2 regions of the Roseovarius sp. MBR-154 genome follow, and region 1 is predicted to be linked to the other one. Evidence: riboswitches for the same ligand, from Rfam matches in the RefSeq annotation. Region 1 holds a riboswitch; the other holds the start of a gene.
The links. A riboswitch is a leader RNA that binds a small molecule or an ion and turns the genes downstream of it on or off. The one in region 1 is predicted to bind thiamine pyrophosphate.
Positions count from the first base shown of each region.

Region 2: linked by a shared signal. The riboswitch ahead of thiD (bifunctional hydroxymethylpyrimidine kinase/phosphomethylpyrimidine kinase) and the one ahead of ACSSV4_RS11130 (ABC transporter ATP-binding protein) in region 1 are both predicted to bind thiamine pyrophosphate.

Region 1 is NZ_JBRJGR010000007.1:101,605-112,173, forward strand. It holds gene ACSSV4_RS11110 (trimethylamine methyltransferase family protein) at 1-1,115, shown strand, start outside; gene ACSSV4_RS11115 (VOC family protein) at 1,377-1,859, shown strand; gene ACSSV4_RS11120 (ABC transporter permease) at 1,994-2,737, opposite strand; gene ACSSV4_RS11125 (TenA family protein) at 2,734-3,390, opposite strand; gene ACSSV4_RS11130 (ABC transporter ATP-binding protein) at 3,402-4,130, opposite strand; TPP riboswitch at 4,177-4,282, opposite strand; gene ACSSV4_RS11135 (heme NO-binding domain-containing protein) at 4,399-5,001, shown strand; gene ACSSV4_RS11140 (diguanylate cyclase domain-containing protein) at 4,998-6,020, shown strand; gene ACSSV4_RS11145 (c-type cytochrome) at 6,039-6,470, opposite strand; gene ACSSV4_RS11150 (hypothetical protein) at 6,665-7,861, opposite strand; gene ACSSV4_RS11155 (transglycosylase SLT domain-containing protein) at 8,090-8,776, shown strand; gene pepN (aminopeptidase N) at 8,783-10,569, opposite strand, start outside.
Region 2 is NZ_JBRJGR010000001.1:225,572-236,140, reverse strand. It holds gene ACSSV4_RS01125 (hypothetical protein) at 1-869, opposite strand, end outside; gene tenA (thiaminase II) at 951-1,631, opposite strand; gene ACSSV4_RS01115 (ABC transporter substrate-binding protein) at 1,628-2,560, opposite strand; gene ACSSV4_RS01110 (ThiF family adenylyltransferase) at 2,557-3,540, opposite strand; gene ACSSV4_RS01105 (thiamine phosphate synthase) at 3,537-4,133, opposite strand; gene ACSSV4_RS01100 (thiazole synthase) at 4,133-4,903, opposite strand; gene thiS (sulfur carrier protein ThiS) at 4,905-5,102, opposite strand; gene ACSSV4_RS01090 (FAD-dependent oxidoreductase) at 5,086-6,072, opposite strand; gene thiD (bifunctional hydroxymethylpyrimidine kinase/phosphomethylpyrimidine kinase) at 6,069-6,863, opposite strand; TPP riboswitch at 6,911-7,015, opposite strand; gene ACSSV4_RS01080 (MmgE/PrpD family protein) at 7,143-8,510, shown strand; gene ACSSV4_RS01075 (D-2-hydroxyacid dehydrogenase) at 8,507-9,478, shown strand; gene ACSSV4_RS01070 (DNA methyltransferase) at 9,564-10,569, opposite strand, start outside.

The DNA of each region.
Region 1 (10,569 bases):
AGATGTGCCAGAACCTATTGAAACTGAGCCAGTATTTCAACTGCGTGCATTTCGTTGGGGGCTATCCGGTGGAGCCGCAGGACATCCACGCAAGCGTCCGGCACCTCGATGTGCTCTACGACAAGCTGACGCTGACCGACAAGGTTGCGCATGCCTATTGCCTCGGCAAAGAGCGGGTCGAGGACGTGATGGAGATGGTGCGCATCGCGGGGGGGCTGAGCCATGAGGAATTCGAGGCGACGCCGCGCATGTATACCAACATCAACTCGACCTCGCCCTTGAAGCACGACTATCCGATGCTCGACGGCTGGATGCGGCTGGCGCGGCGCGGGCAGGGGCTGGTGGTGACGCCCTTCACGCTGGCCGGGGCGATGGCGCCGGTGACGATGGCGGGGGCGGTGGCGCAATCGCTGGCGGAGGCGCTCTGTGCGGTGGTGCTGGCGCAGGTGATCCGGCCCGGTGCGCCTTGTGCGATCGGCACGTTCACCTCGAATGTCGACATGAAATCCGGCGCGCCTGCCTTTGGGACGCCCGAATACATGCGCGCAACGCAGATGACCGGGCAGTTGGCGCGGTTCTATCGTCTGCCGATGCGGGCCTCGGGGGTCTGTGCCGCCAATGTGCCCGACGGGCAGGCGATGTGGGAGACCTCGAACAGCCTGTGGTCGGCGGTGCAGGCGGGGGCCAACATGGTCTATCATGCCGCCGGATGGCTCGAGGGCGGGCTGATCGCAAGCCCTGAGAAATTCATCATGGATTGCGAAATATTGCAGCATATTCAGCGGTATATGGACCCGATGCTGACCGCGACGGGCCCTGACGAGATCGCTATCGACGCAATCCGCGAGGTCGGAGACAAGGGCCATTTCTTCGGCATCCAGCACACCCAGGACCGCTATACCACGGCGTTCTACGCGCCCTTCCTGAGCGACTGGCGCAACTACGAGGCGTGGGAGGCGGCGGGGGCCGTCTGGACGCCCGCACGGGCGCATCAGGTGTTTCAGGACATCATCGCAGGCTTCGAGGCCCCGCCGATGGACGCGGGTATCCGCGAGGAACTGGCGGCGTTTGTCGAGCGTCGCAAGGCCGAGGGCGGGGCCCCGACGGATTTCTGAAGAGGGGGTGAAAGCGGGGGCTGTAGTGCGTCGGTATTCTGTCGGTATTCCGGCGGTGCGGGGTTGGCGGTCGGGGAATGAGTATTTGGACCAAGAAGAAGGTGGGCTGAGGCTTGGGAATGAATTTCTGAGCGACCTCTGTGCGGACGTTGCTGCCGGTTGCGTCGACGCGGCAAATCCCTGCCTGTCATGGAAGGGAATTTGCGTAACCTCAGCCTGGCCAGAGACGTTGGCAACTGCCTTGAATACTGGGAGGATTGGATGACTTTTTTGATCAACTCGCTTGTCCCGGAGCTGTGGTGCTCGAACTTCGAAGTTTCACTGGACTTCTACACCGATGTGCTTGGCTTCGACATCGCTCAGCAACGGGGGGGCGATCCGCACGCTTACCTTTCGTTGCACGGAGCACAAATCATGATTGCTCACTGGAATCTGGATGGGAATTGGGTGCCATGGCATCCGGAAGATATGAACCAGCCTTATGGTCGCGGGATGAACCTTCAATTCATGGTGCCCGACGCGAGCGCGCTTTACGAGAGAGTTCTCTCTCGCGGCGTAAAGCCGCTGGTAGAAATGTACGAAGACGAAATCTGGAAGTCCGATTGCATGGACACGCGCCGCCAGTTCCTGATCTCTGACCCAGACGGCTACGTTGTGCGCTTCGCGCAAAGCATCAAGACGCGCCCCGTGGACCCGGTAGACGAAAGGAAACTGAACGCGCAATACAGCGCGAAGTCAGTCTGAGAATGGCAAAAGAATACCTTTCCATCGAAGAGTATCCCGCCGAATCTGACATTGGTTCAACGCGCAACAAAGGTTGGGAGGGCACCAAGCGGACTCTAGCCTCACGCCGCCCCACCCCTCACAAATCTTCGCACTCACCCCGCCGCCGCCCCGTCCAGCCACCGCCGACACGCACGGTCGACGCCCATGTGCAGCAGGAGCGTGAACACCGCCAGCACGATGAGGGCGGCGAACATGAGGTCGATCTTGGCGCGGCCGTTGGCCAGCAGCATCAGGTAACCCAGCCCCTTGGAGGCCCCGACCCATTCGCCGATGATCGCGCCGATGGGGGCGTAGACGGCGGCCAGCCGCAGCCCCGAGGCGAAGCCGGGCAGGGCGGCGGGTACGCGGATGTGCCACATCAGGCGCGGGCCGTTCGCCCCCATGATCCGCCCAAGGTCGAGCCAGTGCTGCGGGGTGCGCATCAGCGCGTCGAAAAAGGCCGAGGTGACGGGGAAGTAGATGATCAGGAGCGCCATGGCGATCTTGGACCAGAGGCCGTAGCCCAGCCAGAGGGTGAGGATCGGGGCGAGGGCGAAGACCGGGATCGCCTGGGAAAAGACCATCATCGGGCGAATGAGGCGGCGCGCGAGGGGCGAGGCGGCGAGGCCGATGGCCGAGAGCCCGCCGAGCACTGCGCCGAGGGCAAGCCCGATCAGCACCTCGGCGGCGGTGATGCCTGCGTGTTCCAGGATCAGCGCGCGGCTGGCCCACAGGGTCTCGGCCACGCGGGCAGGACCGGGCAGGATGAAGGGCGGGAGTGCGGCCAGCACCACCAGCGCCTGCCAGAGCGCCAGCGCCAGCGCGGTGGAGGTGGCGATGGTGATCAGGCGGCTCATGCTTCGGGGTAGCCTGCGAGGGCGGCGTCGAAGAAGGCGCGCTCCAGCCGGGTGGCGTGGGTGAAGGTTGCCTCGACCGCGCGCTGGTCCTCGGGGGAGAGGCCGAGCCAGACCGCGTCAAGCTGGCCGCGCAGGTAGGCGACCACGCCCTCGAAGCCGTCGCCACTGTGGAGCGTGATCCATTCGCCGAACCAGAACGGCAGGTCATCCGCCTTGTCGGCATGCGGCGTGGCCCAGTCGAGATAGGACCATTCGGCGACCACCAGCACGGCGAGCATCTGTTCATAGCGGCCCGATTGCGCGGCGTCGCGCATGACGGTCTGGAAGTCTGCGGTGACGGGATGGGCCGGGGCGGCGGGCTCTGCCTGACCGCCCAGAGCCTCTATCGCGCGCAGGAAATAGGTGTTTTCGGGGCCCGAGATCAGCCCGAGGAACTGCGCAGCCGGAATCGCGTCGGGGAGGGTGGGCGCATGGGCGATGGCCGAGGCCAGAAGCCGCACAAAGCCGTCGATGAAGAGATAATCCTGCCGCAGATAGGCCAGCATGCGCTCCTCGGGCAGGGTGCCCGCCGCCAGTTGATCGGTGAAGGCGTGGCGGGTGGCGGCCTGCCAGTCCTCGGCGCAAAGCGATTGCAGGTGATCGGTGGGGCGCATGGGGGGTCCTTTCAGGCGGGGGCGCGCAGGCGCGCGAGCAGTCGGCCCTGCGCGGTGAGGGTGTCTGGATCGTCCACGGGCCGGGGCACGGCGCCGGGGGGCGGTGTCACGTCCTCCAGCCCGGTCTCGGTGAGGATATGGATCGCGTGGCCCATGCGCGCGGCCTCGGCCGGGTCGTGGGTGACCATGAGCACGGTGCGGCCCTTGAGGTGTTCTGCCGCCAGATCCTGCATCTGCGTGCGGGTGCGCGCGTCGAGCGCGGAGAAGGGCTCGTCGAGCAGGATAACGGGGCGATCCTCCATCAGGGTGCGGGCGAGGGCGACGCGCTGTTTCTGCCCGCCCGAGAGCGCGCCGGGGCGTTTATGGGCGTGATCCTCGAGCCCGACGCGGGCGAGCATGCGCCGGGCGCGGGTGCGGTCGCGCGCCTCGCCCCGGAGCCGCGCGCCGAGTGTGACATTGCCGAGCACGTCGAGCCACGGCATCAGCAGATCGCCCTGCGCCATCAGCGCCATGCGCCCTGCAAGGGGGCGGTCGTCGGAGGCGGTGATGGTGCCGGTGAAATCGGTCACGTCGTCGACGCCCGCGATCAGGCGCAGGAGCGTCGTCTTGCCCACGCCCGACGGGCCGAGCAGGCAGGTGATGCGCCCGGCGGGCACGGTGAGGTGCAGCGGGCCAAAGACGTGCAACCCGCCGATCCGGGCGGTGCCGTCGAGTGTGAGCGCGGGCGCGTCGGGGCGCATGGGCGGCCTTTCGGTCGGGCGGATCGCGGGCATGGGGGAGGGACGCGCGTGCGCGGACTCCGTTCCCTACGCCGGTGCGAGCCGGATCAGGTTCGGTGGGTTGGCCGGGTGGCCTCTCAGCCCCGACAAGCGGGGCACCCCAACGGATGGGGCAGATGTAGCAACCGGGCCGATCCTTGGCAAGCGCCGTGCGTGTGCCGGTGGTCAGCCGTTCAGCGAATGTTAACGATTGGTTGCCATGCTGCGCGGGTACGAGGGGAGAGATGTCATGCACGGGTTGGTGAACCGCGCCTTGGAAAGATTTGCCCGCGACAGCTATGGCGACGGGCTGTGGCAGGAGGTGATGTCGGGGCTCGATCTGGGCTATAGCGAGTTCGAGCCGCTGATGCGCTATGAGCCGGAGGTGACGGAGCAGGTGCTTGCGGCGCTCGGTGGCCGGTTGCGGCGGTCACGTGATGATCTGCTGGAGGATGTCGGCACCTATCTGGTGTCGCATCCCAAGGTGGAGCCGATCCGACGTCTGTTGCGCTTCAGCGGCGTCGATTTCGCCGATTTCCTGCATTCGCTGGAGGATCTGCCGGAGCGCGCGCGGCTGGCGGTGGCGGATCTCGATCTGCCGCCCATTTGCCTGCACGCGCAGGGGGCCGGGCTGTATCGGCTGGAGGTCGGCTTGCACGATTGCAAGGGGTTGCGCTTTGGCCCGGTGGTGATGGGCGTTCTGCGTGCCATGGCAGACGATTACGGCGCGCTGGTGGTCCTCGAGCATCGCGGTGCCACCGGGACGGAGGAGTTGATCGAGGTGCGGTTGCTGGACGAGGGCTTTGCCAGCGGGCGGGCGTTCGATCTGGGGGCGGGGCGGCAGGCGGGATGAGACAGGTGACCCCCGAGGCGGTCAAGCCGGTGCTGCACCGGATCTGCCCGATGCATGCGGTGCTGGGGCCGACCGGCCACATCGTGCAGGCGGGGCCCACCCTGTCCAAGGTGATCGCGCAGCGTGCGGTGACGGGGGCGCGATTTCTCGAGTTGTTCGAGATTGTGCGCCCGGCACGGGTGCAGGACATGGCGGGCCTGCTGGCGCTCGACGGGGCACGCTTGCGGCTGCGGCTGCGGGCGGGGCCGCTGCATGCGTTCAAGGGGGTTCTGGCGCCGCTCGACATGGCGGAGGGACGTGGCGCGCTGGTCAACCTGTCCTTCGGCATCTCGGTGATCGAGGCGGTGCGCGATTTCGGCCTGACCGGGGCGGATTTCGCGGCGACCGACCTGACCACGGAAATGCTTTATATGCTGGAGGCGAAATCGGCGGCGATGGAGGAGTCGCGCAAGCTCAACCTGCGGCTGGAAGGGGCGCGGATCGCGGCGCAGGAACAGGCCTTTACCGACACGCTGACCGGGCTCAAGAACCGGCGCGCGCTGGATCACGTGCTCGACCGCATGGCGCAGAGCGGTGAGGGTTTCGCCCTTGTGCATCTCGATCTCGATTATTTCAAGCAGGTGAACGATACCCATGGCCATGCGGCAGGAGATCATGTGTTGCAGATTGTCGCGCGCCGCATGCTGTCGCTGGTGCGCCCGAGCGATGTGATTGCGCGGGTGGGGGGGGATGAGTTCATCCTGGTGCTTGACGGGATGCAGGCGCGCGATGTTCTGGCGGACCTGTCGCGGCGCCTGATCGCGAAACTTGAAGAGCCGATCGAGCATGACGGCGCGACCTGCCGGGTTTCGGCCAGTATCGGGGCGACGCTCAGTTGCCTTTACGAAACACTCGATATCGGCCAGATGATGGCCGATGCCGATCAGGTGCTCTATGCGGCCAAGGATGCGGGGCGTGGCTGCTCGAGGATTCATACGCCCGGTTCGCCCTCGGATCGGGGCATGCGCAGCGCGGGCTGACCTCTGTGACGGTCCGGCTCAGTTCGTTTCGGGAATGGCGACACGTTCGAGATAGGCCCAGACATCGCGGGCCTTCTGCGTGTCGCGCAGCTTGTAGGCCATTTTGCCGCGTGCCTCCGGATCGTCGAGATAGTCGCGCAGAAAGGCGGTGGCGTCCTTTACGTAGATCACGAAATCCGCCTCGTTCCAGCGCAGGCCCGACTGTCCGGCTGTCTCCATCGAACTGGAATAATGAAACCCCGGCACGCTTCCGGCATGGCGGCCAATGACGCCATAGAGATTGGGGCCTGTGCGCCCGCCCCGCACCACCGGCTGCCCGGTCTCGTCGATCACCGAATGGCAGGTACGGCAATCGCGGAAGATTTGTTCGCCGCGCTCGGCATCGGCCGCAATCGCGGGGCTGGACAGCCAGACCGCGAGCACGGGTATCACCCAAGGGTTGTATCTCATTCGTCCCCCTCCGCTGCGACATTTCCTACAAGGTGGCAAGTCATGCGCAAAAGGCAACCGGTTAACGCGGGGTGTCACGCGCTTGTCAGCTTTGGTCAACGGGATGTGAAGGCAGGGAGCCCGTCACGTCGTCTGGTCTGGAACACAACTTCAGGTTGTTAATGGTGCCGGACCGCGTTCCCTGATCCAGCCGGTCAGAGGGTTGGCAGGCGGTACATGCCTGCGCTGGAAAACGCGATCGAGGTTCCGCCGGCGATTTCGTCGGCAAAGCGGGCGGCGATCACGCGCAGCGCCGCTTGCCGCCCGCGCGCGATCAGCGCGCGTCGTGACGGAAGCGCGGGGGTCAGACCCGGCCTGAGCAGGGTCTGCGACCAGATCAGCGGATGCAGTTCCTGCAAGTGGTTCTCGAGCAGCCAGCCGAGACAGTCCTGGATGCGCGCGCGGGTGGTTTCCTGCGCGGCGGGCAGCGCCACGGTGCCGGTCGCCGGGGCCATGACCAGCCCGCAAAACGCGGCCAGTTGATTGACGACATGCTGATTGCTGCGGCGGGCGACGATATCGCGCAACCCGTCGATGAAGAAATCGGCCTCCAGCCGGGCAAGCGCGCCGCGATCGCGCGCGAGCGCATCGAGATAGACCCAGGTGTAGCCGCCCGCGCCCCAGACCTCCTGCGTGCGCGAGGCGGTGCGCCGCGCCTCGAGATCGAGGCTGTCGTAATCGCCGTAGCGCGACGGCAGGAGCGCCTCGCCGAGCGCGCGCATGTGGCGGGGCGTGTCGGGGTCGAGGTCGATCAGCGTGGCGTAGTCATCGGCCACGCGCAGGCGCGGGGTGGGCCGCGCCGCCAGCAACGCGCATTGCGCGGCGGCCAGCGACGGGGCATCGAGATCGGGCCCGTCAAACGGCGCGAGCAGCGCCTCGGCGCGCTGGAAATGCTCCAGAAAGCGCAGCTCGTGGGCCGAGATGCGCGGGTCTTTCGCAGTGGCGCGCCAGGCCAGGCCGATATCGACATGGGCATGCGCGAGCACGAGTGCCACCGGATAGCACCTGGGCAAGTCGGCATGGACCGCCTCCAGCGCCTCGATGCCGCTCGGGTCGGGCTCTGCCCGGTCATGCAGCGCGTCTTCGGCGGCGCTGACGACATCGGCGCGCGCGCCATAGGCCAGCAGGCGTGTGGCGGCTTCCCCGCCCGGGGTGCGCAGGCGGGCCGAATCGGCATATTCGATCAGTTCCGCGAGATCCTCCCACTGCTCTTGTCGGGCAAGTTTCTGGCCCTTGTCCTGATGCGTGGCGCGGGCCAGTTCCTCGTCGCTGATCGGCAGGGCGGGCAGCAGGATCCTTTTGGTCAGGCTGTCGAGGTCCGGCGTCTCCTTGTGGCGGAACCGGGATGTCAAACGGGCGAATCGCCGAGTGAAGAGGGATTTCAATGGTTTGGCGCGGTCGGATGGGGGCTCTGGCGGGGCGATCGGATCGAATGGCATTGCATCTCCAGGGGCTTTTCTCCGGCGCAGAGTGCCGCCGCATTTCGACCAAAACAGGGCGAGCCTTGGGTGATGGCGAGGAATTGCCGAGCCGCTCTGCGTGAGATTGCCAAACCCGCGAGGCTGCGGCAAACTCTGGCGATGCTGCGCATGGTATCGCTTCTGCTGTTACTCGTCGTCCCGGTGCTGGTCGTGCCGGTGCCTGGCGTCGCGCAGGGTGTGCCTGCGGTGGTTCCGGGGCCGCCCCCGACCGTGCGTGAGGCCAATCTGCCGCGCACCCGCTGGGAGCATCAGCCGCAAGCGGCACTCTGGACCCGCAGCGCGATTGCCGCACTCAAGGCGCATGGCGCGGGTCTGGTCGAGCGGGTGCCCGGAGATATCGAAGAGTGGTGCCCGGCCTATGCGCAGTCGGCGGACAAGGGGCGGCGCGCCTTCTGGGTGGGGTTTTTGTCGGCGCTGGCCAAGTATGAGAGCACCTATAACGCGGGCGCGGTCGGAGGCGGCGGGCAGTGGCATGGCCTGTTGCAGATTCTGCCCGCCACGGCGCGCGGCTATGGCTGTCGGGCGGGCGATGGCGCGGCGCTGCGGCACGGGCCGGACAACCTGTCCTGTGCGATCCGCATCATGGCCCATACCGTGCGGCGCGACGGGGTGGTGTCGCGCGGCATGCGCGGGGTCGCCGCCGATTGGGGACCGCTGCATAGCAGCGCGAAACGCGAGGACATGAAGCGGTGGTTGCGCGCGCAGAGCTACTGCAAGCCGCTTTATACGGTGCGCCCGCGCGCGCGCCCGGCGCAGATCACGCAGGTGGCACAGGTGGCGCGGTGAGCGTGCTTACGCCCCGCGGATACGGCTGAGCATTTCCGTGGTGTCGCGGCTGAGGGTCGGGGTGGCGAGGATGCGGTCGAGCTCTGCGGTGATCAGGGCCTGGCGGTTTTCATCGTATCTCCGCCAAGTCTCGAAGGCCGTGCACATGCGCGCCGTGGTCTGCGGGTTGAGCGGGTCGAGCGCGATCAGCCAATCCGCGAGCGTCCTGTAACCCTTGCCCGAGACATGGTGAAAGCCCGCCGGTGACATCGCGAGCGCGCCCAATGTGGCGCGGAAACGGTTGGGATTGCGAATGGTGAAATCCGGATGCCCGGTCAGGCGCGCGGCGGTGTCGGCGGTGTCCTCTGGCGCGGCGTGCAGGATTTGCAGGCTGAACCATTTGTCGATCACCAGCCGGTCGTGCTGCCATTGCCGATAGAAGGCGTCTGCCGCCGCCTTGCCCTTGCCCGCCTGCAGCAGGCATGAGAGCCCGGCAAGTTGCTGGGTCATGTTGTCGGCGGTGTCATATTGCGCCTGCGCCTGTGCGCCGCCGTCGCGCCGGGTGAGGATGGCAAGCGCCGCATTGGCAAGCGCCCGCGCGCCGGTCTGGTCGGGGTCGGGGCGGTAGGGCGCGGTGATCTGATGGCGGTCGTAGAGGCTGCGCGCGGTCTCTTCCATCGTCACGGCGCGGGCGTTGCGCAGCGTCTCGAGCGCCTCCCAGATGGCCTGCGGGTCGGGGGTGTGGCCTGCGTCATGCAGCGATTGCGCCAGATCATCCTCGCTCGGCAGGCCGAGGGCGAGGGCGCGAAAGGCCGCATCAAGCGTCTCGTCGCGGGCCATGGTGTGGACGGCGTCGAGATAGGCGGCATCGGGGGCCGCACCGTCGCGGATCATCGCCAGAAGCCCGTCGCGCGCGAGGGCGCGCCCGGCCTCCCATTTGTTGAACGGGTCGGTGTCATGGGCGAGCAGGAAGGCGCGCTCGGCATTGGTGGTTTCACGCTCCAGGATCACCGGGGCGGAGAAATCGCGCAGGATCGAAGGGACGGGTTTGGCGGCCAGCCCGTCGAAGGTGAAACTCTGCCGCGCCTCGGTCATCTCCAGCAGTTGGGTTTCCATCACTTCGTCGCCGTTGGGCCCCAGCAGCCCCACGGCAATCGGGATCACGCGGGGGTCTTTCACCTTCTGCCCCGGCGTGGGCGGGGTGTGTTGCTCGAACTGCAGGGTGTAGGTGCCGCCCTCGTAGTCCTCGGTGACCCGTAGGCGCGGTGTTCCGGCCTGCGTATACCAGCGCTTGAATTGCGTCAGATCGCGGCCGGTCGCATCCTCGAACACCTGCAACCAATCCTCGATAGTGCAGGCCTGCCCGTCATGGCGTTCAAAGTAGAGGTCGAGCGCCTTGGCATAGGCGTCATCCCCGACGAGCCGCTTGAGCATGCCGATCAACTCGGCCCCTTTCTCGTACACCGTCGCGGTGTAGAAATTGTTGATCTCGACAAAGCTTTCGGGGCGCACGGGATGCGCGAGCGGGCCGTTATCCTCGCGGAACTGCCGGGCGCGGAGCGCGATCACGTCGCCGATGCGCTTCACGGGGGCGGAGCGCATGTCGGCGGTGAACTCTGAGTCGCGATAGACGGTCAAACCCTCCTTGAGGCAGAGCTGAAACCAGTCGCGGCAGGTGATGCGGTTGCCGGTCCAGTTGTGGAAATATTCATGCGCGATGATCGCCTCGATGCGCTCGAAATTGGCGTCGGTGCTGGTCTCGGGGCTGGCCAGAACGCAGGAGGAATTGAAGATGTTGAGGCCCTTGTTCTCCA
Region 2 (10,569 bases), on a different contig from region 1:
CGGCCCGGAAACTCCAACGGGTTGAGACCGAGCCAGCCCATCCAGAGAAAGGTCTCGTTCAGCCCGTCGAAACTGCCGCTCCCGAGCAGGATCAGCATCAGAACCGCAAGGCTGAGTGATGGCATCGGTCGGGCCAGCACCTGCCAGCCGGGCAGGCCCAGCGCCAGCCGCCCACGCGCCCGGCCCAAAAGCCCCATCCGCGCATAGCTGCGCATCAGCAGCGTCATCCCCTCGGCGCGCAACAGCCACGCGCCGCCGAAGAGCAGGACTCCCGCCATGTGGATCGCCCAATAGACCGCCACCGCCAGTGCCAGCCGCGCCGGATCGGCAGGGGCGGGATCGGCCAGCAGAAAACCCGCAAAGGCCAGAAAGCTCAACACGCCGGGCCAATGCCCGAGCACCCTCGGATAGCGCATAGGCGCGCGACACCCTGTGATCCGGGCAAAAAGTGTGGCCATACCGGACCATGGGTTGATCTCGTGCCAGAGATCGCCGATCAGCCCCTGAAGGCTGACCAGCGCGATCCAGAACACCACCCAGACGCTCAGCGATAGCGGGTTCAGCATCGGATCGCGCGGCCCTGACAGACCCCGCCAGATCAGCCACAATAGGACACCGGTTGCCACAAGACTGAGCATGTGGTGCGGCCTTGGCCGTGAGGCGGCCAACGTCACAGGTCGAAAGAACGCCCCTGCCACACCGCCCGGCAGCACCGCCAGAAGTGCCACGGTCAGCGCCACCGTCGCCCCGCCCGCCGCGATATAGACATCGGTGGGCAAGAGCAGAACGAAGCCCTGTTCCGAGGCATGCGCCCAGACCGCGCCGGTCGTGAGACCCAGCAGCAACGCGCTCAGCATGAGCCTCACCATGTTCCGGTCACTCCCCCACCTTGGCTTTACGCCAGTCTGACCCATTGGCCGAGCGTGGGGAAGGCACAACGCGCCGCGCCGCTACCCGAAGGATAGCCCCATGTCCCAGAACGCGACCTCCAGCCGCGTGGCGGTCGTGAAGCGGTGGCAGAGCCGGTCCCATCCGGGGGTGGCCGTGGGGTCATCGCCCAGACGACGCGCAACCGCCCCGTCGAAAAGCGCGCCCGCATCACGGCAGACCTGCTGATAGTCGTCGCCCGCATAGGTGCCAATCCAATCGGCATAGGGGTGATCGTCAGGCACCGGCCCCAATCGTGCGCCGATTTCGCCATAGCCCATGACGCAGGGCGCAAGCGCCGCCAGCAGGTCGAGGAAATTCCCCGAGTGCCCGGCATCGAGCACGTAGCGCGTATAGGCGAGATTGGCGGGGTGTTCCTCGGCGTTGTAGAGGTCGGCCTCTGACAGCCCCTCCTCGGCGCAGGTCTTTACATGCAGGCTAAGCTCGTGATTGACCAGCGCATCGACGGTGGCGGCACAGGCGCGCATTTCCTCAAGCGCGTCGGCCTTGGTCACCGCCAGTGCCCAGGCCCGGGCGAAATGGATGAGAAAAACGTAATCCTGCACCAGATAACCCAGAAACGCCTCGCGCGGCAGCGTGCCCGCGCGCACCCCCTCGACAAAGGCGTGATGGGTGTAATCCTGCCAGACCTTGCCCGCCGCATCGCGCAGGCGGGGAAAGCTCAGTCCGTAGTCATGGGTCATTCCGCGTTCAGGTCCATTGCGAGGCCCGAAACGGGCGTGTCATTCTCGATCATTCCCGCCTCCAGCAGGAATTGCTCGAACCGCTTGTAGCGCGCGTGATCGAGCGCGGCGGGGCGGGTGGCAAAGCGCGGGAAAGTGTCGACCCAGGCTTTCTTGTTCAACTCGTCCTGCAACTCGCGCGACGTGCCCGCGAAAATCTCCCAACTCTCTTGCGGGTGATTCATGATGTACTGTGTCGCGCGCTCGGTAGCGAAGAGGAAGCGGCGGATCATGTCGGCATTCATCCGGTCGGGATTTGCGACATAGATCAGCTCGTCATAGGCGGGCACGCCCTCTTCCTCGATATAGAAGCAGCGACCCGGCACGCCCTCGATCTCCATCTGATTAAGCTCGAAATTGCGATAGGCCCCGATCACCGCATCCACCTGCCCCGACATCAGCGAGGGCGAGAGCGACCAGTTGACGCTCACCAGTTCGATATCATCGAGGCTATGCCCGTGCTGCGCGAGGATGGTCGAGAGCAGCACCTCCTCCACACCCGCCACGGAAAACCCCACCTTGCGGCCCTTGAGGTCTGCCGTGGATTTTACGGGGCCGTCCTTCAGCACCAGAAGGCAGTTGAGCGGGGTGGCGACAAGCGTGCCCACCCGGCGCAGCGGCAGCCCGTTCTCGATCTGCATGTGCAGCTGCGGCTGATAGGAGATCGCCAGATCCGCCTGCCCGGCGGCGACCATCTTGGGCGGATCGGAGGGATCAGCGGGGGCAATTACCTCGACCTCCAGTCCGGCCTCCTCGAAATAGCCAAGTTCCTCGGCCAGGATGATCGGCCCGTGATCGGGGTTCACGAACCAGTCGAGAATCAGGGTCATCTTGTCCTGCGCCATGGCCGGGGCGGCCAGAAACGCGAGGATCAGGGTGATGTATCTCATGTCTGTGTCTCCTGTTGAACATCGCCGAGGGCGATCAATGCAATCTCTCCGTCCCAGTGACCGCGCAGTCGCGTCGCGGCCTGCCAAGAGCGCAGGCCTGACCGACAGGCCAGCACGGCGCGTGGGCCTTGGGGAGTGGTGTCCGGTTGGTCGAAATCGGTGACCGTCCGCCGTGTCGCGTTTGGCAGGGCAGGGCCGGATTCGTCCTCTGCCCGCAGATCGACGAGCCAGTCATCGGGCGCAATTTGCGCAGACGCAATAAATCCAAAGCCGCAGTCGGGCTCAGGCGCGCCGTCGAAACGGAAGCCACCAAAGCGGTGGCCAATGGCCTCGAAACTGACGAGCTGCCCGAGGGGTTCTGGCTCTAATCCGGCCAGAACGGACATGGCCATCTGTGCCTGAAGGCTACCGATGACGCCGACGGCGGGCCCCAGAACGCCATCTGCATCGCAACTGCCGAGACGGTTCGGTAGGTCGGGGAATATCGCGCGCAATGACGGAGCGCCACCGCAGAACCCGCCGCAATAGCCCGATGTGCCCACCACCGACGCGCTGATGAGCGGCGTGCCCTGTTCGAGGCAGGTGTCGGACAGCACATAGCTTGCCGCGAAGCTGTCGGCGCAGTCGAGCACCAGATCGGCGACGGCGACACGTTCGGGTGCATTCTGCGGATCAAGCGGCTCTAACACGGCGGAAATTTCGGATTCCGGGTTGAGTGCTGCCATATGAACGGCGGCGATCTGCGCCTTGGGCAGGCCGATGTCAGACATGCGAAACAACGTCTGCCGGTGCAGGTTGCTCAAGGACACCCGGTCGCCATCCATCAGCGTGATCCGGCCCACGCCCCCGCCCACGAGGTATTGCAACACGGGTGCTGCCAACCCGCCAGCGCCAACAACCAGCACATGCGCCGCCGCCAGCCGATCCTGACCGGCTGGCCCGAACTCGGGCAGGGCGATCTGGCGAGCATAACGGGTCATTTCGTGGCCTCGATCCATTGCCGCACCCGCGCCTCGGGGTCAGCGTTCAGCGTGATGTCGGTAACGGCAGAGACCACATCGGCACCGGCGTCGAACGCGCCCTGCGCCCGCTCCACCGACATGCCGCCGATGGCGATGAGAGGGATATCACCGATCAGCCGCTTCCATTCCGTCACTTTCCCCAGACCCTGTTCGTGCCATTTCATTTTCTTGAGGATGGTTGGGTAGACCGGGCCGAGGGCAACATAGCCGGGATCATGCGACAGCGCGCGATCGAGTTCGGCATGGTCATGGGTGCTGAGGCCCAGCTTGATCCCGGCGCGACGAATGGCTGGGATGTCGGCGGTGTCCAAGTCCTCCTGCCCGAGATGCACCCAATCGCAGCCAAGGTCGATGGCGATCTGCCAGTGATCGTTGACGACAAGGATAGCACTAGTCTCGCGACACAGGCTCTGTGCCTGCGCAATCTGTTGTTTCAGCTTTTCACCGGTCAGGTCCTTGATCCGCAATTGCACCAGCCCAACGCCAAGCGGCAGCAGACGACGCAGCCATTCGGTATTGTCGAATATCGGGTAGAAACGCGGCAAGGTCATCAGGTAAACGCCCTCCCCAGCACCGGCGTCGAAGGCGCGGCCATGTCGCGCGGCTCCATCGGGTCGGCCTCATAGCCTAGACGCCCGGCCTCCAGCGCGCGGGCAAACCCCTCGGCCATTGCCGCCGGATCACCCGCCTTGGCCACTGCCGTGTTGAGCAGCACCGCGTCATAGCCCAGTTCCATCGCATGGGCGGCTTGGCTTGGCACGCCGAGCCCTGCGTCAATCACCAGCGGCAGGTCGGGGAAATGCGCGCGCAAGCTGCGCAGCCCGTAGATATTGTTGAGCCCCAGTCCAGTGCCGATAGGCGCGCCCCAGGGCATCAGTACCCGGCACCCGGCCTCGACCAGCCGTTCGCAGAGCACCAGATCCTCGGTGCAATAGGGAAAGACCTGAAATCCGTCATCGGTCAGGATGCGCGCCGCCTCGACCAACCCGAACGGGTCGGGCTGCAACGTGTCGGCATGGCCAATCACCTCCAGCTTGATCCAGTTGGTGTCAAAGAGTTCCCGCGCCATCTGCGCCGTGGTCACGGCCTCACGCACCGAATGGCAGCCCGCAGTGTTGGGCAGGACATGAACGCCCAAGTCACCAATCATGTCCCAGAACGCCTGTCCCGCGCGTTCGCCCCCTGCCTCACGGCGCACCGAGACGGTGGCAATGCCCGCACCGGAGCGTTTGAACGCCTCGGCAAGGATCTTGGGCGAGGGGTATTGCGCGGTGCCCAGCATCAGGCGCGATGTGACCTCAGTGTCGTAATACGTCGGCATGTCAGCCCCCTTGCCGCGGGGCCACGATCTCCACGCGATCCCCGTCTTTCAGTCTCTGTTCCAGCCTGAGAGCGGCAGGAACGAAATTCTCATTCACCGCCGTCGCGACCTTGGCCTCGCCGTAGCCCTGCTCGATCAGCAGCGCGTCGAGTGTCTCGGCGGCGGTCTCCTGCGCGGTTCCGTTAACCGTGATCTTCATGATAAAACTCCGGTTTTTCATTGTCGCGCATCACCAGCCCGGCGGTCATCCGTGCCACCGAAGGTGACAAGAGAAAGCCGTGGCGGAAGAGGCCGTTGACGTGGATCGTGTCGCCTCTGCGGGTGACGCGCGGCAGGTTGTCGGGAAAGGCCGGGCGCGCGTCCGCTCCGATCTCCAGCACTTCGGCTTCGCCAAAGGCCGGGTGCAGCGCATAAGCCGCCGAGAGCAGTTCCATCACCGACCGGGCCGAAGCGCGGCCGCGCTCCTCACTCTCGATCTGCGTCGCGCCCAGCATAAAAATGCCGTCGCCGCGCGGCACGATATAAAGCGGAAAACGCGGATGCAGCAGGCGAACGGGCCGTGTCAGGGTCACATCAGGGCTGCGCAGCACCACCATCTCACCCTTTACGCCGCGCAGGTCGGGCAGGCTGTCCTGTGCCGCCAGCCCGCGACAGTCGATCACCGGGCCGGTGGGGGCAGCATCCTCTTGCTCGAACCGCGCACCCGTATCCTCCAGGCGCTTGCGCAGATGCATCAGCGCCGCGCGCGGGTCGATATGCGCCTCGTCTGCGAAAAAAAGCGCGCGGTCGTGACGATCGGCGAGATGCGGCTCTAACACGGCCAAATCCTCGCCGGTGACCAGCCGATGCCCGGTGGTGCGCCGCGCGAACTGGTCGAGCTCGCGGCGGTCGCGCTGCAAGGTCACCACCAGCGATCCGCGTCGGATCACCGTGACACCCTGGGCCTGCCACCAATCGGCGGCCTGTTGACCCAGCCGCACCACCGGCTCTTCGGCGGTGAATCCTTCGCAATAGGGTGCGAGCATGCCACCCGCCCACCATGAACAGCCATGTGCGCCGGGCTCGGGCGCGGGATCGCGCAGGGCGACGGGGACGCCCCGGTTGATGAGTTCGATGGCCACGCACAGGCCGACAATGCCCGCGCCGCGGATTGTGACAGCTTCGGTCATCTCCAAACCTCGTGAAAATGATGCACCGGGCCATGGCCCTGCCCGATTTCCAGCCGGTCGGCGGCAAGGATCGCGCGGTGCAGCCAGTCATGGGCGGCCTCGACGGAATTTGACAAGGTCAGTCCCTTTGCCAGCCCCGCCGCGATGGCAGATGAAAGCGTGCAGCCGGTACCGTGGGTGTTGCGGGTGGCGATGCGAGGCGCGTCGAAGCGCGTCACCTCATCGGCGATCAGCCAGTCGGTGCAGGTTTCACCCTGCCCGTGGCCGCCTTTCATCAACACGTTTCGCGCCCCCATGCCTCGCAGCCGCGCGCTTTGGTCCTGCATATCGGCGTCGGTTTCGGCCTCGGCGCCGCCCAACAGCGCCGCCGCCTCGGGCAGGTTCGGAGTCAACAGGTCGGCACGCGGCACCAGATGTGCTGTCAGCGCCGCCCGTGCCGCGTCGGGCAAGAGCCGCGCGCCGGATTTCGCCACCATCACCGGGTCGAGCACCACGGGGCCGCGATACCCCTCAAGCGCCTGCGCCACCGTCTCGATCAGCGCGGCATCGCCCAGCATACCGATCTTTATGCAATCGACCCTGATATCGCCCAAAACCGCCGCAATCTGCGCCGCGACCGTGGCGTTGGGCACAGGGTGCACATCGGTCACGGCCCGTGTGTTCTGCGCCGTCACGGCGGTGATCACGCTGGTGCCATAAACGCCCAGCGCCGAAAAGGTCTTGAGATCGGCCTGAATGCCCGCGCCGCCACCGCTGTCGGAGCCTGCGATTGTCAAAGCTGTGGCAACCATCTGCCGTTCCTCTCAGTCTATGCCGGGAACGGACGGGGGGCGCGCGAGGCGTGCGACGGTCCGTTCCCTACGCCGGTGTTAGCCGGATCAGGTTCGATGGGTTGGCGCATCGCCTCTCAGCCCGTGCATCCCGGGCACCCCAACGGAGTTGCCAAATAGGTAACAGTCAGAATGGGCGCTCGCAAGGGGGAAAGCGGGACAGGAAATGTCGCAAACCACCCGCAAGACACCAGCAGCCTGCGTCACGATGGAGATGAGCCGATCCTGAAAGGTGCGATCATGTCCTACGCTGCCAATCCGTTACAGTTCGATCCGATCGCGCGCTTCGCACTCGATCCCGCCCTGGCCTTGCCCGAAGAGGTGCTGACGCAGACTGCGACCTTGCTTATTGACACATTGGGGGTCGCGGCAGGGGCGGCGTCGCTCGATGTGGGGCGGATCGCGCGCAATTTCGCCTGCGATTTTCATGGCGCGGCGCGCGAGGACCACCGTGCGACGCTGCTTTTCGACGGGCGGCACTGTGCCATGCCGGGGGCGGCCTGGGCGCTGGCCACGCAGATCGACAATCTCGACGCGCATGACGGGCTGAACGCGACCAAGGGGCATATCGGCTGCGCGCTGGTGCCCGCGCTTTTCGCCTTTGCCGAAGCGCGCCCCGATTTGACCGGGCGGCAGGCGCTGACAGCACTTGCCATGGGCTACGAGGTGGCGGCGCGCGCTGCTGTGGCGCTGCATGCCACGGTGAGCGATTACCACACCTCCGGCGCATGGAACGCGCTGGGTGTGGCCGCGCTCGGGGCGCATCTGCGGGGCTGCGACGCGGGTGTGCTGCGCCACGCGCTGGGCATCGCCGAATATCACGGTCCGCGCAGCCAGATGATGCGCGAGATCGCAAGCCCCACGATGTTGCATGATGGTTCTGGCATGGGGGCATTTGTCGGAATTTCGTCTCTGTTGCAGGCCGAACGCGGCTTTACCGGCGCTCCCGCGATCACAGTCGAGGGCGCTGAGGTGGCGCATGTCTGGGCTGATCTTGGTCGCCACTGGACAGTGATGCGCAACTATATCAAGCCCTATCCGATCTGCCGCTGGGCGCATGGGGCGCTCGAATGCCTGCGGGTTCTGGTCGAGGAACAGGGCGTCAGCCCGGATCAGATCGAGGCGCTGGAGGTGGGCACTTTCGCGCAATCCGCCGCTCTGTTTCCGGGCATCCCCAAAACCACGAGCGAGGCGCAGTATTCGCTCGGTTTCGCATTGGCGGCCCGGCTTGTGCATGGCCGCCTCGGCCCGGAGGAGATCACCGGAGACGCGCTGCGCGACCCGCGCGTGACGGCGATGCATGCCCGCATCACCGTGTACGAGGAGCCGCGCCATTCCGCACGGTTCCCCGAGGGGCGGTGGTCTGATGTCACGGTGCGGCTCAAGGACGGTCGAGCGGTGCTCTCGGGCGATTGCAACGCGCGCGGCGGACCCGAGGCACCGATGCCCGAGGCCAATATTCGCGCCAAGCTATCGGTGATGGCCGAGGGGGCGCTCTCTGAGGCACGGATCGAGGCGCTGTGGGCGATGCGCCACCGATTGCTTGACCAAGGCACCGAATTCTCGCAGCTTGCGTGCCTTGTATACCCCGAACCGGACAGGCCATGACCGAAGCCCCGCGCATCCTCATCCATACCAGCGACCCCGCGCCGATGCTGGCACGGCTGACCGAGGTCGCGCCCGAGATCGAGGCGCGCGGGCATGACAGCTACGAGGGTCTTGAGCCGGTGCTGGCCGAGTTTCGGCCCGATATCGCCTATTCCGTCGCCTTCCACGGGCGCAGGGGCTATCCCCGCGAGGCCCTGCTGGGCGCGCATGGCCCGCGCTGGATCGCCGTGGGCGGGGCCGGGGTGGATCATTTGACACCTTGGGACAGCGGTGCTGTGACGGTGAGCAATGCCGCCGGGGTCGCCGCCGCGATGATCGCGGAGTACGTGTTCGGCGCGGTGCTGCATTTCACGCTCGATATCGACGGAATGGCGACAGATCGCGCCGCGCGGTATTGGCCGCCTAATCGGCTGATGACGCCGCTCAAGCGCAAGACCATGCTGATCGTCGGGCTGGGCCATACCGGTCAGGCAGTTGCGGCACGGGCCAAGGCGTTCGGCTTGCGGGTGATCGGCACCCGCGCCCGGCCGCAGCCGATGGAGAATGTCGACGAGGTGCACCCCGCTACGGCGCTGCCCGGCCTCTGGGGCAAGGCGGAGATCGTGGTGCTGTCGGTGCCGCTCCTGCCCTCGACCCGCAGCCTCGTGAACTCCCGCGCCCTGATGGCGATGAAGCGGGACGCGATCCTTGTCGATGTCTCGCGCGGCGGTGTCCTGGACGGTGCGGCGCTGGTCAACGCGATGCGCGTGGGGCACCTGCGGGGGGCGGCGCTCGACGTGTTCGAGACCGAACCGCTGCCCGCAGACAGCCCGCTATGGCGGCTCGACTCGGTGATCCTGTCGCCGCATTGCTCGGCGGTGCATGCCGATTGGGCGATGCAGTCGTTTGACTTGTTCCTCGAAAACCTCGGTCATTGGCGCAAGAGAGAAAGCCTGTTCAATATCGTCGATCCGGATCGCGGCTACTGACACAAAAAAGGCCCCGCCATAGCGGCGGGGCAGGTCAGTGGTGCCCGATCAAGTCAGGCCTCGGGCACCGGTGGTGACCATTTGATCAGTTCGGCCGATCGGCCATTTCCGAACGGATCTGCTGGCGCAGCACGTCGATGGGCACGGTCTTGCCGTCGCGGCGATAGCACCAATAGGTCCAGCCGTTGCACGAGGGGGCACCTTCGAGATGCGCCCCGATCTGATGGATCGAGCCGTTGATACCATCGGCCACAAGCGTGCCGTCGGCGCGGACCTTGGCCGCCTTGCCGTTGATCGACGTCAGCACCTCGCCGGGGCGCAGCATGCCGCGTTCGACCAACTGACCGAAGGGCACGCGCGGCTCGGCCCGCTTGGAGGTCGAGACCTGAAGCGCATCGCGGTCGTATTTGCGGATATTGGCGAGCCGCTTTTCGGCCACCTTGCGATAGGCGGCCTCGCGCTCGATCCCGATATAGTCGCGGCCCAGCATCCTGGCGACGGCCCCGGTGGTGCCGGTGCCGAAGAACGGATCGAGCACCACATCGCCCGGATTGGTCGATCCCACCAGAACGCGGTGCAGCAGGCTTTCAGGCTTTTGCGTCGGGTGCGCCTTGTCGCCATTGTCATCCTTGAGGCGTTCATGCCCGGTGCAAATCGGCAGCACCCAGTCGGAGCGCATCTGGATACCGTCATTGAGCGATTTCAGCGCCTCGTAGTTGAAGGTGTATTTCGCGCCCTCTTCCTTGCTGGCCCAGATCATCGTCTCATGCGCGTTGGTGAAACGCTTGCCGCGGAAATTCGGCATCGGGTTAGATTTGCGCCAGACCACGTCGTTGAGAATCCAGTAGCCCGCATCCTGCAACGCGGCGCCCACGCGAAAGATGTTGTGATAGGAGCCGATGACCCAGATCGCGCCGGTGGGCTTGAGGATACGCCGCGCCGCCGTCAACCATTGCCGTGTGAACAGATCATAGGTGGCAAAGCTGGCGAACTGGTCCCAGGCGTCGTCGACGGCATCAACCTGGCTGTTGTCGGGGCGGTGCAGATCGCCGCGCAGTTGCAGATTATAGGGCGGGTCGGCAAAGATCAGA